Regions from separate parts of the Brevibacillus sp. B_LB10_24 genome, predicted to be linked through region 3. Evidence: riboswitches for the same ligand, from Rfam matches in the RefSeq annotation. Region 3 holds a riboswitch; each other region holds the start of a gene.
The links. Region 3 has a riboswitch for S-adenosylmethionine ahead of ACI7RC_RS08120 (aminotransferase class I/II-fold pyridoxal phosphate-dependent enzyme). Riboswitches for the same ligand answer to the same signal wherever they lie in the genome.
Positions count from the first base shown of each region.

Region 1: another riboswitch for S-adenosylmethionine. It lies ahead of ACI7RC_RS17520 (homocysteine synthase); the one in region 3 lies ahead of ACI7RC_RS08120 (aminotransferase class I/II-fold pyridoxal phosphate-dependent enzyme).
Region 2: another riboswitch for S-adenosylmethionine. It lies ahead of ACI7RC_RS17410 (methionine ABC transporter ATP-binding protein); the one in region 3 lies ahead of ACI7RC_RS08120 (aminotransferase class I/II-fold pyridoxal phosphate-dependent enzyme).

Region 1 is NZ_JBJQOQ010000020.1:32,014-36,293, forward strand. It holds gene ACI7RC_RS17510 (cytochrome d ubiquinol oxidase subunit II) at 1-369, opposite strand, end outside; gene ACI7RC_RS17515 (cytochrome ubiquinol oxidase subunit I) at 386-1,723, opposite strand; SAM riboswitch class I at 1,926-2,034, shown strand; gene ACI7RC_RS17520 (homocysteine synthase) at 2,125-3,411, shown strand; gene ACI7RC_RS17525 (hypothetical protein) at 3,469-4,260, opposite strand.
Region 2 is NZ_JBJQOQ010000020.1:5,939-10,218, reverse strand. It holds gene ACI7RC_RS17420 (hypothetical protein) at 1-188, shown strand, start outside; gene ACI7RC_RS17415 (LCP family protein) at 398-1,303, shown strand; SAM riboswitch class I at 1,402-1,516, shown strand; gene ACI7RC_RS17410 (methionine ABC transporter ATP-binding protein) at 1,589-2,602, shown strand; gene ACI7RC_RS17405 (methionine ABC transporter permease) at 2,606-3,280, shown strand; gene ACI7RC_RS17400 (MetQ/NlpA family ABC transporter substrate-binding protein) at 3,320-4,171, shown strand.
Region 3 is NZ_JBJQOQ010000006.1:98,985-103,264, forward strand. It holds gene ACI7RC_RS08115 (aminotransferase class I/II-fold pyridoxal phosphate-dependent enzyme) at 275-1,438, opposite strand; gene ACI7RC_RS08120 (aminotransferase class I/II-fold pyridoxal phosphate-dependent enzyme) at 1,435-2,598, opposite strand; SAM riboswitch class I at 2,702-2,817, opposite strand; gene ACI7RC_RS08125 (M28 family metallopeptidase) at 2,906-4,280, opposite strand, start outside.

The sequences.
Region 1 (4,280 bases), on a different contig from region 3:
CCCTGTCACGCCGTAGACAAACTGGTACACCGTGTTCTCCCGCGCTCCATAGTGGGCAAAGGCGTAAAACGATCCGCGCAGCGAAATCAGGACGAGCGCGATGCTCCCCGGCACCAGGAGTGCCGTACCGTAGTAGTAGGCGGTATCAGGAAAAAAACCGATCAAGCCGACCACGAAAAAGATCAAAAAGACATTGGTCACTTCCCATACGGGCGACAGATAGCGTTCGATCACCCCATTGATGAGGTGATCCTGCCGGCGCATTTTGCTGTAAAAGGAGAAGAAGCCGGCGCCAAAATCGATGGACGCGACGATGATATAGCCGTACAAAAAGGTCCACAGCACGGTAATTCCCAGCATTTCCAGCATGTTGCTTCTCCTCCTTTCAATTCCTCTCTTGTGCTCTGGCCAGGTCGTGTTCGACCGGGTTCTTTTTAAACATTCTCCGCAAGACTAATGTACAGACAATCCCTAAGAAGAGGTACAAGCAGCCGAACAGGACCAGCATCTCGCCGACGTTGTCCGCTGTCGTCGCGGCGTGCTGTGTCTTCATATAGCCGTACAGGATCCACGGCTGCCGGCCGATTTCGGAAAAGATCCAGCCGAGCTCAATCGCCAGAAAAGAGAGCGGTGCCCCAAGCAGAATCGCCCACAGCATCGGCCGCGAAACGGCGCTTGGCTTCTTTCTCCAGCGCAGAAAGATGTACAGCAGAGGGACGATGACCAGGTAACCGCCAATCGCCACCATTCCATCAAACAGGTAGTGAATAAACAGCGGGGGTCTCAACTCCTCGGGAATTTCATTCAGCCCCTTCACTTCCCCTGTCGGATTCCCTGTTGCCAGAATGCTCAGCGCATAGGGAAGCTTGATCGCATACTTCACTTCATTCGTCTCTTTATCCAGCATACCGCCAAAGATCAGCTCAGCATTCGGCTTGGTTTCAAAATGCCATTCGGCTGCCGCCAGTTTTTCCGGCTGGTGTTTGGCCAGGTACTTCCCGGCGATATCACCCCAGACCGCTGTTCCGACAGAGAAGATCAAGGCCAGCACCACCGTAAAATGAAGCGATTTGCGGTAGTACTCGTGATCTCTCCCCCTTTTGAGCAACGAATAGGCGGCAATGGCTGCCAAGGCAAAGGCGGACGCGGCGTAGGCGGACAGAATCATGTGCCCCGCTTTCGAAGGCGTCGCCGGGTTAAACATCGCGACGAGCGGCTGGATGTCGACGATCTTCCCGTCGGCCAGCGTAAAGCCTTGCGGTGCATTCATAAAGGCGTTTACCGTCATGATGAAAAAGGCGGACGCCGTAGAACCGATGATCACCGGGATAGAGAAGAGCCAGTGTACGTACGGGTTCTTAAACCGATCCCAGGTGTAGAGATAAATCCCTAAAAAAATCGCTTCAAAAAAGAAGGCAAATGTCTCTAAAAACAACGGCAGGGAAATCGCCTCGCCTGCTATCTTCATAAAGCTTGGCCACAACAAGCTGAGCTGCAGCCCGATGCAGGTACCTGTCACGACTCCGACCGCCACGGTGACGGTAAAGCCTCTCAGCCAACGCTTGGCCATGACCAGGTAAAGCGGATTTTTCTTGCGGATGCCAATCCATTCCGCAATCGAGATGGCGACGGGAATGCCCACCCCTAAAGCAGCAAAGATGATGTGAAAGCCCAGTGTTAACGACGTCAGGATACGGGCGAGCATGGTATTATCCAGTTCCATATCTGTCTCTCCCTTCCGCAGGCAGATCATTGTTGCCCTTACTATTACTTTACGCCAAAATGTGGCAGCGAATGGAAGAGGTTGTGAACAACGGACGGCGAATTCATTACAGATTTGCAACACCGTTCGTCTGCGAAAAAGTTTTCGAAACTGGTTGACAATTATCTCTTCTATCTTTTACAATACGAGAAACAACTACATATCCTCATCAAGAGAGGTGGAGGGACTGGCCCGATGAAACCCGGCAACCGGCACAGATAATGTGCAAGGTGCTAATTCCTGCAGAATCTGCTGATTCTGAGAGATGAAACCGGTGACACAATTGTGTAACGAGCCTTCTTCCCCTCAGAAGAAGGCTTTTCTTCTTCCTTTAAAAATAGTGAAAACAGGAGAGATGCAAAATGGCTGATCAAGAGTGGAAATTGGAAACTATCGCCCTGCACGGCGGACAAGAGGCCGATCCTACTACCGGTTCGCTGGCTGTCCCTATCTATCAGACCTCATCATACGTATTTCGCGATGCGGAGCATGCCGCCAACCTGTTCGCTTTAAAAGAGTTTGGCAACATCTACACACGCATCATGAATCCGACACAAGATGTGTTTGAAAAGCGTGTCGCCCTGCTCGAAGGGGGCGTGGGAGCGCTGGCTACCGCTTCCGGCCAGGCTGCCATCACGTTTTCGATCCTCAACATCGCCGGGGCAGGCGACGAGATCGTTTCATCCAGCAGCTTATACGGCGGAACTTACAACCTGTTTGCCCACACGCTGCCGAAGATGGGGGTAAAATTCCACTTTGTCGATCAATCCAACCCTGAGAACTTCCGGGCCAAGATCAACGAGAAAACCAAAGCCCTGTTCTGCGAAACGATCGGCAACCCCCGGATCGACGTCGCTGATCTGGAAGCCATCGCCAAGATCGCCCACGAGCACGGAATCCCGCTGATCGTCGACAACACATTTGCTTCTCCGATCCTCTGCCGGCCATTTGAACACGGCGCTGACATCGTCGTCCATTCCACGACAAAGTTTATCGGCGGACACGGCACATCCATCGGAGGCATCATCGTCGACTCCGGCAAGTTTGATTGGAATAACGGAAAGTTTCCCGGCTTGACCACTCCCGACCCAAGCTATCACGGCGTCGTCTATACGGAAGCAGTCGGCAATCTGGCCTACATCATCAAAGCCCGCGTCCAGCTTCAGCGCGACATTGGCGCAACGCTTTCGCCGTTCAACTCCTTCCTGTTCCTGCAAGGTCTGGAAACCCTGCACCTGCGGATGGAGCGGCACAGCCAAAACGCGCTGGCGGTAGCCAAGTTCCTCTCCGACCACCCGCTGGTCAGCTGGGTGAATTACCCTGGTCTGGAGACAGACTCACAGCATCAACTGGCGAGGAAATACCTGCCGAAAGGACAAGGAGCCATCCTGACGTTCGGGATCAAGGGCGGAGTTGCCCAGGGCAGCAAGCTGATCGAATCTGTCAAGCTGTTCTCCCACCTGGCCAACGTCGGTGATTCCAAGTCGCTAATCATCCATCCGGCCAGCACTACCCATCAACAGCTCACGGAAGAAGAACAGCGCCAATCCGGAGTATTGCCCGAGATGATCCGCTTGTCGATCGGCACAGAGGCGATTGAGGACATCCTGGCTGATCTGGATCAGGCTTTGAAGACGGCAGTAAGGTAAAGAACGCTTACTCGTAAAAACAGTCCGTCTAACCGACAATGGTTAAACGGACTGTTTTCACTTTCCTGTGTTCGAGCGGCTCCCCTTTGCCGCCACTCGAAAAGTTTTTTTACCCAGAACCCTGTCCCCATCATAGATGACCGCTGCATACTCTCCCGCCGGATATGAACCGCTAAATTCTGCCTTGTAGTAATTCCCTTCCTTTTTCAGCGTTCCATCGTTTAACTGAAAGAGATATGTTTGCGTCTGTTCTCCCTCCGCAGGTCCTGTTACCTTTAACATGATGTTGGTTCCGTTCACAGAAAAAGAAATTGGTGTGGTCGAACCCTGTTGGTGACTAAACTGATCGTTTCCAAACGGCGGCAAGAACAGGTTCTCTTTCGGCAATAATGGTTCAGCCTGAAAAACCAACGCTGCCTTTGTCATTAGCCCTTGATATTCATTTCCCATCTCGGCAGGAAGTGTGGCAGTGAAAACGAGTGAATCGCTTTTAAACACGTCAATTTCACCAATTGGCAGCTGTTTCAAATCTGTCAATAATCCTTGATAACGTATGCCGGACTGATCAGCTATCGTCAACTGCAACAGGTTATAAAGCGCCTTTGAACCATTTTCCCAGTTAGCGGTTACCGTATAGGCAAATTCCGTATTGCTGTCGTTGTTCACATGAATGGTTGACTTTACACTGTCCCCGGGTTTTAGATCCTTTACGCTTAAAAAGCCGTTCCCCGGATTCGTTGAAATGTCTATCCGGTATTCCGCAGGTGTCGCGCTTGTCTCCCCGAATGGCAAATAAACGGCTGCCATACAACATAAACAAATAGCGATCAGCAAACCATCCCATTTCATGACTTCTCCCTCGCATTCCG
Region 2 (4,280 bases), on a different contig from region 3:
AATGGTGGGTGACGCTGCTTCGCACGACAGACAAACTCGTATTCCTGGCTTGGAAGGCTTATCTGGACGAGGCCGGGATTGAATACAAGACGAGGATTTACAAGACGCTGAATGGAGACGCATTGCAAACCGTTTATTTGTTGAAGGTGCCGGCGCAGGATAAGCTGAAGAGCTCCTTATTCAAGTAAAGAAGCAGGATAAAAGTCATTTGGATACCTCAAAGGTATCTTTTTTTTCCTAAAATTATGGGTGTGTCATTTCAAACTCATATAGTATACTAAGTGGATAAAGTGACAAATTGCGACATATGATGCGGTCATGATGTGAGCGCCAAAAAAGACAGGTGGTACTTTTGAGACGAAAACTAAAACGCATATTTGCCGTGCTGCTTTTGGTGATGATAGCCATTGGGGGCTATTACGGATACAGCTTCTACACGTTTGCAAAAGATATTCAACAGCCCAACATTGTGAAAGACCCGGATTCGGGCAAGAAGCCGAATAAAGAGCAAATTCCTCTCTGGGGCGGGAAAGAACGCGTCAACATCCTGATGATGGGGGTTGATGCGAGGGACCGCAATGAAGTGCCGCGCTCCGACAGCATGCTGCTGGTCAGCATCGATCCTGTCGGCAAGACGTATGATATCTTTTCCATCCTGAGGGATACGTATGTCGACATACCCGGCTACGGAGAATCGCGGATCAATGCGGCGCTGGGACATGGCGGGCCGTCGCTGGCGATGGAGACGGTAAGCCAGTTTACGGGAATTCCCGTCAACTACTACGTGATTACCGACTTTGAAGGGTTTAAGAGTTTGATCGACGCCGTCGGCGGTGTCGATATCGATGTCGAGAAGAACATGTACTACCGGGATCCGGGAGACAAAGGGAAGTACGACATCAATCTGAAAAAGGGACTGCAGCATCTGGACGGGGACAAGGCGCTCCAGTATGCACGGTTCCGCCATGATGCGACGTCCGACTACACCCGGACGGAAAGACAGCGCAAACTGCTGACTGCCCTTGCCGATCAATTGCAGAGCGGCATGTCCGTCATCCAGCTGCCTAACATTTTGGAAAAGGTGAGTCCGTACGTCCAGACCAACCTGACGTCCATGGATATGATCAAACTGGCCGGCCTGTGCCTCACCTTACACAAAGCAGAAGCGGAAGGGTATCAGCTGCCCCAGCCGAATGCTTTCCAGGAAGTGAACCGCGGCGGTTCTGTGCTGCTGCCGTCGATCCCGGATGTGCAGGCTTTCGTTCGGGAGAAATTGCAGCATCAGTCGGCTGATCCTTCGTAGAGTCAGTGGAAAATAGATTTCCATTGACTTTTTCCGGGCATTTCGAATATAATCCATTTTGTATTTAAACGTGAATTCTTAACATGATAACGGAATTCTTCTTATCAAGAGAGGCGGAGGGACAGGCCCTATGAAGCCCGGCAGCCGGCCCATTCAACGGATGGGTGTCGCGGTGCCAATTCCTACAAGATGACGAATCTTGAGAGATGAGAAGGGGCGGATTTGCATACAACCCCTTTTTCATTTTGGAAAAAGGGGTTTTTTTCGTGACAGGAGGTGATGTGGTTGATTCGTTTAGAGAATCTTCACAAGGATTATAGAGTAGACGGAAAAATGGTGCCGGCGCTGCGCGGTATTGATCTTTCCATAAAAAAAGGCGAGATATACGGGGTCATCGGACACTCCGGCGCCGGAAAAAGCACACTGATTCGCTGCATCAATCTGTTGGAGAAGCCCACTTCCGGCCGCGTCCTGATAGATGGAGTCGAGCTTACTGCGCTGGACGACGGGAAACTGCAGCAGCAGCGGCGGCAGATTGGAATGATTTTCCAACACTTCAATTTGCTGTCATCCGCAACCGTGGCAGACAACATCGCTTTCCCGCTGAAGCTGGCAAAAACACCGAAGGCCGCAATCGAGCAGAAGGTGACTGATCTGTTGGCCCTCGTCGGACTGCAGGAGCATCGGAACAAATACCCATCCCAATTGTCCGGCGGGCAGAAACAGCGTGTGGGAATTGCCAGGGCACTGGCGAACGACCCCAAGGTGCTGCTCTGCGACGAAGCCACTTCGGCGCTCGATCCGCAAACGACGAATTCGATTCTCGCGCTTTTGCTGGATATCAACCGCAAACTGGGGATTACCGTCGTACTGATTACGCACGAAATGCACGTCATCCGGTCGATATGCGATCGGGTAGGAGTGATCGACGGGGGGAAGATCGTCGAGTCCGGCAAGGTGGTCGATGTCTTCCTGAAGCCGCAGCATCGCGTAACCAGAGAGTTTGTCGAGCAGGTTGCCGATTCTGTCGAGCTGAAAGAAGCAGTTTCCCACGAAAAGTCGGCGAATGACCGCACGATCATTCGCATCACCTTCTTGGGTGAACAGACCTATCAGCCGATTTTATTCCAAACGATGCAGGAGACGGGGACTTCCTTCAACATCCTGCAGGGAACGATATCCCGCATGAAAGAGACCCCGTACGGTCAGCTTGTCGTTGAGCTGGAAGGCGACGCCGAACGCGGCAGACGGACGATTGAATCGCTGCGAGGGCGCGGGCTTGAAGTGGAGGTGATCTAAAAAATGGAGCAGCTTTGGCAGTTATTGGCAGACATTGACTGGGAAGACATCAGCCAGGCGACGATTGACACCTTGGCCATGCTCGGCTTCTCCACACTGTTCACTGTCGTAATCGGCCTGCCGCTGGGCATTCTGCTGTTCCTCAGCTCGAAGGGGCAGCTGCTGCAAAACCGGTTTTTTTATGCCATTGTATCCTTTATCGTCAACGTCCTTCGTTCTGTTCCGTTTATCATCTTGATGATCCTTCTGATTCCTGTGACCAAGTTTATCGTGGGCACATCGCTGGGGGTAAAAGGCACCATACCGCCGTTGGTCATCGGAGCCGCGCCCTTTTTCGCCCGGCTCGTGGAGACCTCGCTGCGCGAAGTGGACCGCGGAGTGATCGAAGCGGCACAATCCATGGGAGCGTCCAACTGGCAGATCATCCGGAGGGTCCTGCTGCCGGAGTCGCGTCCCGGCCTGATCGCAGGAATCACGATCACAACTGTAACGCTGGTCTCCTACACGGCGATGTCAGGTGTGATTGGCGGCGGCGGACTGGGAGATTTGGCCATTCGCTTCGGTTATCAGAGGTTTCAAACAACCGTCATGATTGTCACTGTCGTAATTTTATTGGTGTTGGTTCAAATCCTGCAGATGCTGGGGGATCGACTGGTGATCCGTTTCAGCCGAAAGTAGGAGTCACAATATATAAATCCTTAAGGGGGAAAAGAAATCATGAAAAAATGGATCGTATCCGCGCTTGCTTTAACGCTGGCACTCTCGCTGTCCGCTTGCGGCAGCAAAAACGAATCTGCACCGGCCTCGAATGCCTCGTCTGGTGGCGATGCCGGAGGGGAAAAACAACAGGAGGTAACTCTGAAAGTAGGTGCTTCCCCGACCCCGCACGCGGAGATTCTGAAGTTTATCCAGCCGAAGCTGAAGGAAGAAGGCATCAATCTGGAGATCAAAGAGTTTACGGATTACGTCCAGCCTAATGTGCAGTTGGACGAAAAGCAGTTGGACGCGAACTACTTCCAACACCTCCCGTACCTGGAGCAGTTCAATAAAGACAAAAACATGGACCTTCAACCGGTCGTAGCTGTACACATCGAGCCGTTTGGCGCCTATTCGAAAAAATACAAGTCCCTGGACGAACTGCCGGAAGGCGCAACCATCGCTCTTCCCAACGATCCGACCAACAACGGACGCGCACTGGCTCTGTTGGAGAAAAACGGCGTAATCAAATTGAAAGAAGGCGTTGGCATTTCCGGAACGGCCAAAGACGTCGTGGAAAACAAGAAAAACGTCAAGTTTAAGGAAGTAGAAGCAGCCATGCTGCCGCGCGTCCTGGATGAAGTAGATCTGGCCCTGATCAACACCAACTACGCCCTGGAAGCCAATTTGAGCCCGACGAAAGACGCACTGGCAGTGGAAGACAAGGATTCTCCATATGCCAACTACCTGGTGGCTCGTCCTGACAACAAAGATTCTGACGCCATCAAGAAGCTTGCAGAAGCGTTGAATACACCAGAAGTAAAGAAATATATCGAAGAGCAATTTAAAGGCGAGATTGTACCGGCGTTTTAATACGGCCCGGCTGACCGCTAGGAAACCCGTTTGCGACAGTTGCAAACGGGTTTTTTCATTTATACACTTTTATCTAGATGTAAAAGAGTATGAAACCTGATTCGACAAT
Region 3 (4,280 bases):
TTTAGCTCTTACTATTCGTTTCGGTTATGATTAAGTATACATAAGAATGTTCTTATCTTCATGAAAGTATCCGGCTTAAGGACATGAAGCCGCGCCGCCCCGTTGACTGACGGAGAAGAACCTGACTTTTCTATGTTCGTGATCCCCATATCTGCATTGAATTCGGTACGAAAAAGACGCAAGAACTGTGTTCAGCTCTTACGTCTTTTTTGTCCGTTATCTAATTCGCACCTCAGATCGGATCCCGCTGCGGCGAGGCAAAGCTCCTTTGCAATCAGCGCTTGGCTGCGGCGGGGTGGGCACAAGTGTCAAGCGCCTGCTGCAAATCCGCGATCAGGTCGTCGGTATCCTCCAGCCCTACCGAGAGGCGAATCAGACCGTCGGTGATGCCGCGGTGGAGCCGTTCCTCATGCGGCATGGCTGCGTGGGACATCAGCGCCGGATAGGAGAGAATGCTCTCGACCGCACCCAAGCTGACGGCGACCAGCGGCAGCCGGGCGGCGTCAAACAGCGCTTTGGCGTTTTGCCGGCTGCCTACGTCAAAGGAGAGGACGGCGCCGTGCCCTGAAGCCTGCCGGGACTGCAGCTCGTGCCCGGGATGATCGGGCAGCCCGGTGTAGTAGACCCGCTCTACTACGGGATGCCGGTCCAGCCACACTGCCAGTTTTCCCGCGCTTTGGGTGCTGGCGTCAAGCCGGGTCTTCAGCGTCTTGAGGCCGCGCATGACCAGCCAGCAGTCCTGTACGCCGAGAATGGCTCCGAATCCGTTTTGAATCGCGTAAAGCTGCTCCCCCAACTCTTCGTCCCTGGTCACCGCCAGTCCCGCGACGACGTCACTGTGGCCGCCGAGAAACTTGGTCGCACTGTGGATGACGATATCCGCCCCCAATTCCAGCGGGCGCTGGTAATACGGGGTGAGGAACGTGTTGTCGACGATCGTCAGCAGTCCGTGCTGCCGGGCCAGCTCAGTCATTAGCGCCAGGTCGGTCACTTTTAACGTCGGATTGGAGGGCGTCTCCAGGTAGAGCGCACGCGTATTGGGCCTGATCCCCGCGGCCACCCGTTCGGGATCTGTCGTATCGACGAAGCTCACCTCGATGCCGAGCCGGGACAAGACGCGGGACAATATGCGGTACGTTCCGCCGTAGACGTCTTCCGCGACCAGCAGGTGATCCCCCGCAGAAAACAGCAGGAAGACACTGGAGATCGCAGCCATGCCTGACGCGAAGGCGAAGCCCCTGGCGCCGCCTTCCAGGTGGGCGATGGCCTCTTCAAGCGCCTGCCGGGTCGGGTTGCCGGAGCGCCCGTAATCATACCTGCCCATCTGGTCGATGTCGGTCTGGTGGAATGTGGACGCCTGGTAAATCGGGATGCTGGATGCCCCAGTCTCCTGATCGATCGCATTGGTTCCGTGCAGCAGTCTTGTCGCAAAATTCATGCCCGAACTCCCCCTTTCACAATCGAAGCCTCCAGCGCCTGCGCCAGGTCCTCCGTCAGGTCATCCGGATGCTCAATCCCTACCGACAACCGCAGCAGCCGGTCGCAGACACCCACTTTTTCACGGACCTCTTCGGGGATATCGGCGTGCGTCTGGGTTGCCGGGTAGGTACAGAGCGACTCCACTCCGCCCAGGCTTTCCGCAAACGAGATCAGCTTCAAACTGCGCAAAAACTCAGGTACCTGTGCCGCGTGCTTGACGCGAAATGAGACCATGCCGCTAAAACCGCTCGCCTGCCGCAGCTGCACCTCATAGCTGGGGTGATCAGGCAGCCCCGGATAAAACACTTCGCTGATGCCCGGGTGGTTCTGCAGAAACCGGGCAACCGACAGGGCGTTCGCCTGATGCCGTTCCATCCGCAAAGCCAGTGTCTTTAACCCGCGGATCAGCAGCCAGCAGTCCTGGGGTCCCAACACGGCGCCTATCGAGTTGTGCAGGAACCGGACCTTTTCCGACAATTCCTGCCCTTTTGTAACGATCAGCCCTGCCAGTACGTCATTGTGTCCGCCCAGGTACTTGGTGGCGCTGTGGACGATCACATCCGCCCCCAGTTCCAACGGGCGCTGAAAATACGGAGTCATAAACGTGTTGTCCACGATGGTGAGCAGCTGATGCTCCTTCGCCACCCGGGCGATCGCGGCCAGGTCGGCCACCTGCATCAGCGGATTGGTCGGAGTCTCGACAAAAACGGCTTTCGTCTCAGGGCGGATCGCCAGTCTCACCTGTTCGATATCCCGCATGTCGGCATAGGTGAAGGAAACTCCGAAGCGGGTGAGAATTTGTTCGAACAAGCGATATGTACCTCCGTACAAATCAAGCGAGACGACGAGGTGTTCCCCTTGGGAAAACAGCCCCATCAGCGTCTGGATCGCCGCCATCCCGGAAGCGCAGGCGAACCCGGCGTCTCCTCCTTCCAGATCGGCAGCGGCTTCTTCCAGGACAGTGCGCGTCGGATTTGCCGTCCGCGTATAGTCAAAGCCGGTGCTCTCCCCCGGCGCCGGGTGCCGGTAAGCCGTCGCGTTGAATACGGGATAGCTGATCGCCCCTGTCGTCTCCTCCCTGCCTACTCCGATTTGAACCAGTCTGGTTTCCATGTTCATCTCCGTATGTCCCTCCTGTTATTTGACCCCGTCTCTCCCAATGAAAAAAACCTTCTTTCGTCAGAGCGAAGAAGGCTTTGGATACGTTGCCGTAAGCAAATCCTTCTCATCTCTCAGAGCTTTTTACGCTCTGCAGGAATTGGCACCGTATCTCCCCACTGTTGGGTGATTGGTTGCCGGGCATCATCGGGCCAGTCCCTCCGCCTCTCTTGATAAGAAGTTTGCTATTCAGTTTAAGTATTTCAATACTAGCGAATCTTTCTGCACTTTGTCAATACTCTTTTGGAACAGAGGTATTTCCGTCTTCTCATTCTTTTGCCGAGCGGGCGGTGTTCGCAGCTTTTGCCAGAACCTCTTTTAATTGGTCTGCCGCCTTTTGCATAGCCGCTTTATCGCCGGCTTGCAAGGCTTCCGCCAAAGCGGGCAAAGGCTGTGCTGCGTAACCTGTCGTCCGGCCGGGAGCCCAGATCTGGTGTTTGTACCAGGGACGGCCAGTCAATCCTTCCTCTCGAATCAGATCGCGCTCTTGCTTCAGCATGGCCTCATTGATCTTCTCCAGCTCTTTGCGGTCAGCCTCGCTGACGCCATCGGACAGCAATTGCCGGGCTCTCTGTTCCAGGGCCGCCGCTGCCGACTGCCACTCTTTGGCCTGGGCGATGGCGGGAGCCAGATCGACACCCAGTGTGCCTTCCTTGGCGAGACTCTCCAGCCGGCTCATCACATCTACCGCATAGTCGGAATAGCTGAACGGCAGCACGTCGGCATTTGCCAGGCGCAAGGCGGTAATCCCGATCAGTTGAGCGCCCGCCTTATGGTGCTCATAGCCTGGATCCGCAAAACGGGTCAAAGCATCCACATTGTCATAGGCACTGTGATAAAGGCCCCCTGACGAACCGAATCCCATATCGAGCGAGGGCACACCTACATGTTGAATAAAGGGGGTATAGTCCGAGCCGCTTCCCAAATCTCCAAGGGTCGGGGCTTTGCGTCCTGATCTGATATACCAGTCGTCAAAAATGCTCATATCGCTTCTTGGCTCGGTCACTTCCTTGGTTACCTCGTACACAAGCTGCTTTAGCGAAGGTACTGCCGAAGCCCCGAAAAACTGGCCGCCGATGCTGTCCATGTTGATATAGGCGACGGCATTTTCGGCAAGTTCTGCGCGATGCTCCTCCACCCACTCGGTGGAACCTAACAGGCCGTATTCTTCCCCGTCCCATCCTGCCAGAACAATTGTCCGGTCAGGCCTCCAGCCACTCTGATACATCTCGCCCAAAACGCGAGCAATCTCCATCGTCGTGCTCCAGCCAGACGTGTTGTCAGTCGATCCGTATACCCAAGTGTCGCGGTGGGCTCCGATCAACACGGTTTGATCAGGATACTTCGCCCCGGGAATCCGGACGACTATGTCGTTTACCGGGACGCGCTGATAATCGATGTCCAGGGAGATCCGGACTTTTGTCGGACCAGGTCCCAGCTTATAGGTGAAGGGCAGTCCACCCTGCCATGCCGCTGGAGCCTCGTCTCCTTGCATCGATTCGAGCAGCTTGCGCGCCTCTCCATACGATAGCGGCGTTGTGGGAATGGTCGGCAAGGATGAGGCCTCGGACGGGTCGATCCGCTTGGTGTCCGGTGTAGACGGCTCACCCGGCGTCAACGGGTCGCCCGGGTAGTCGAAAATG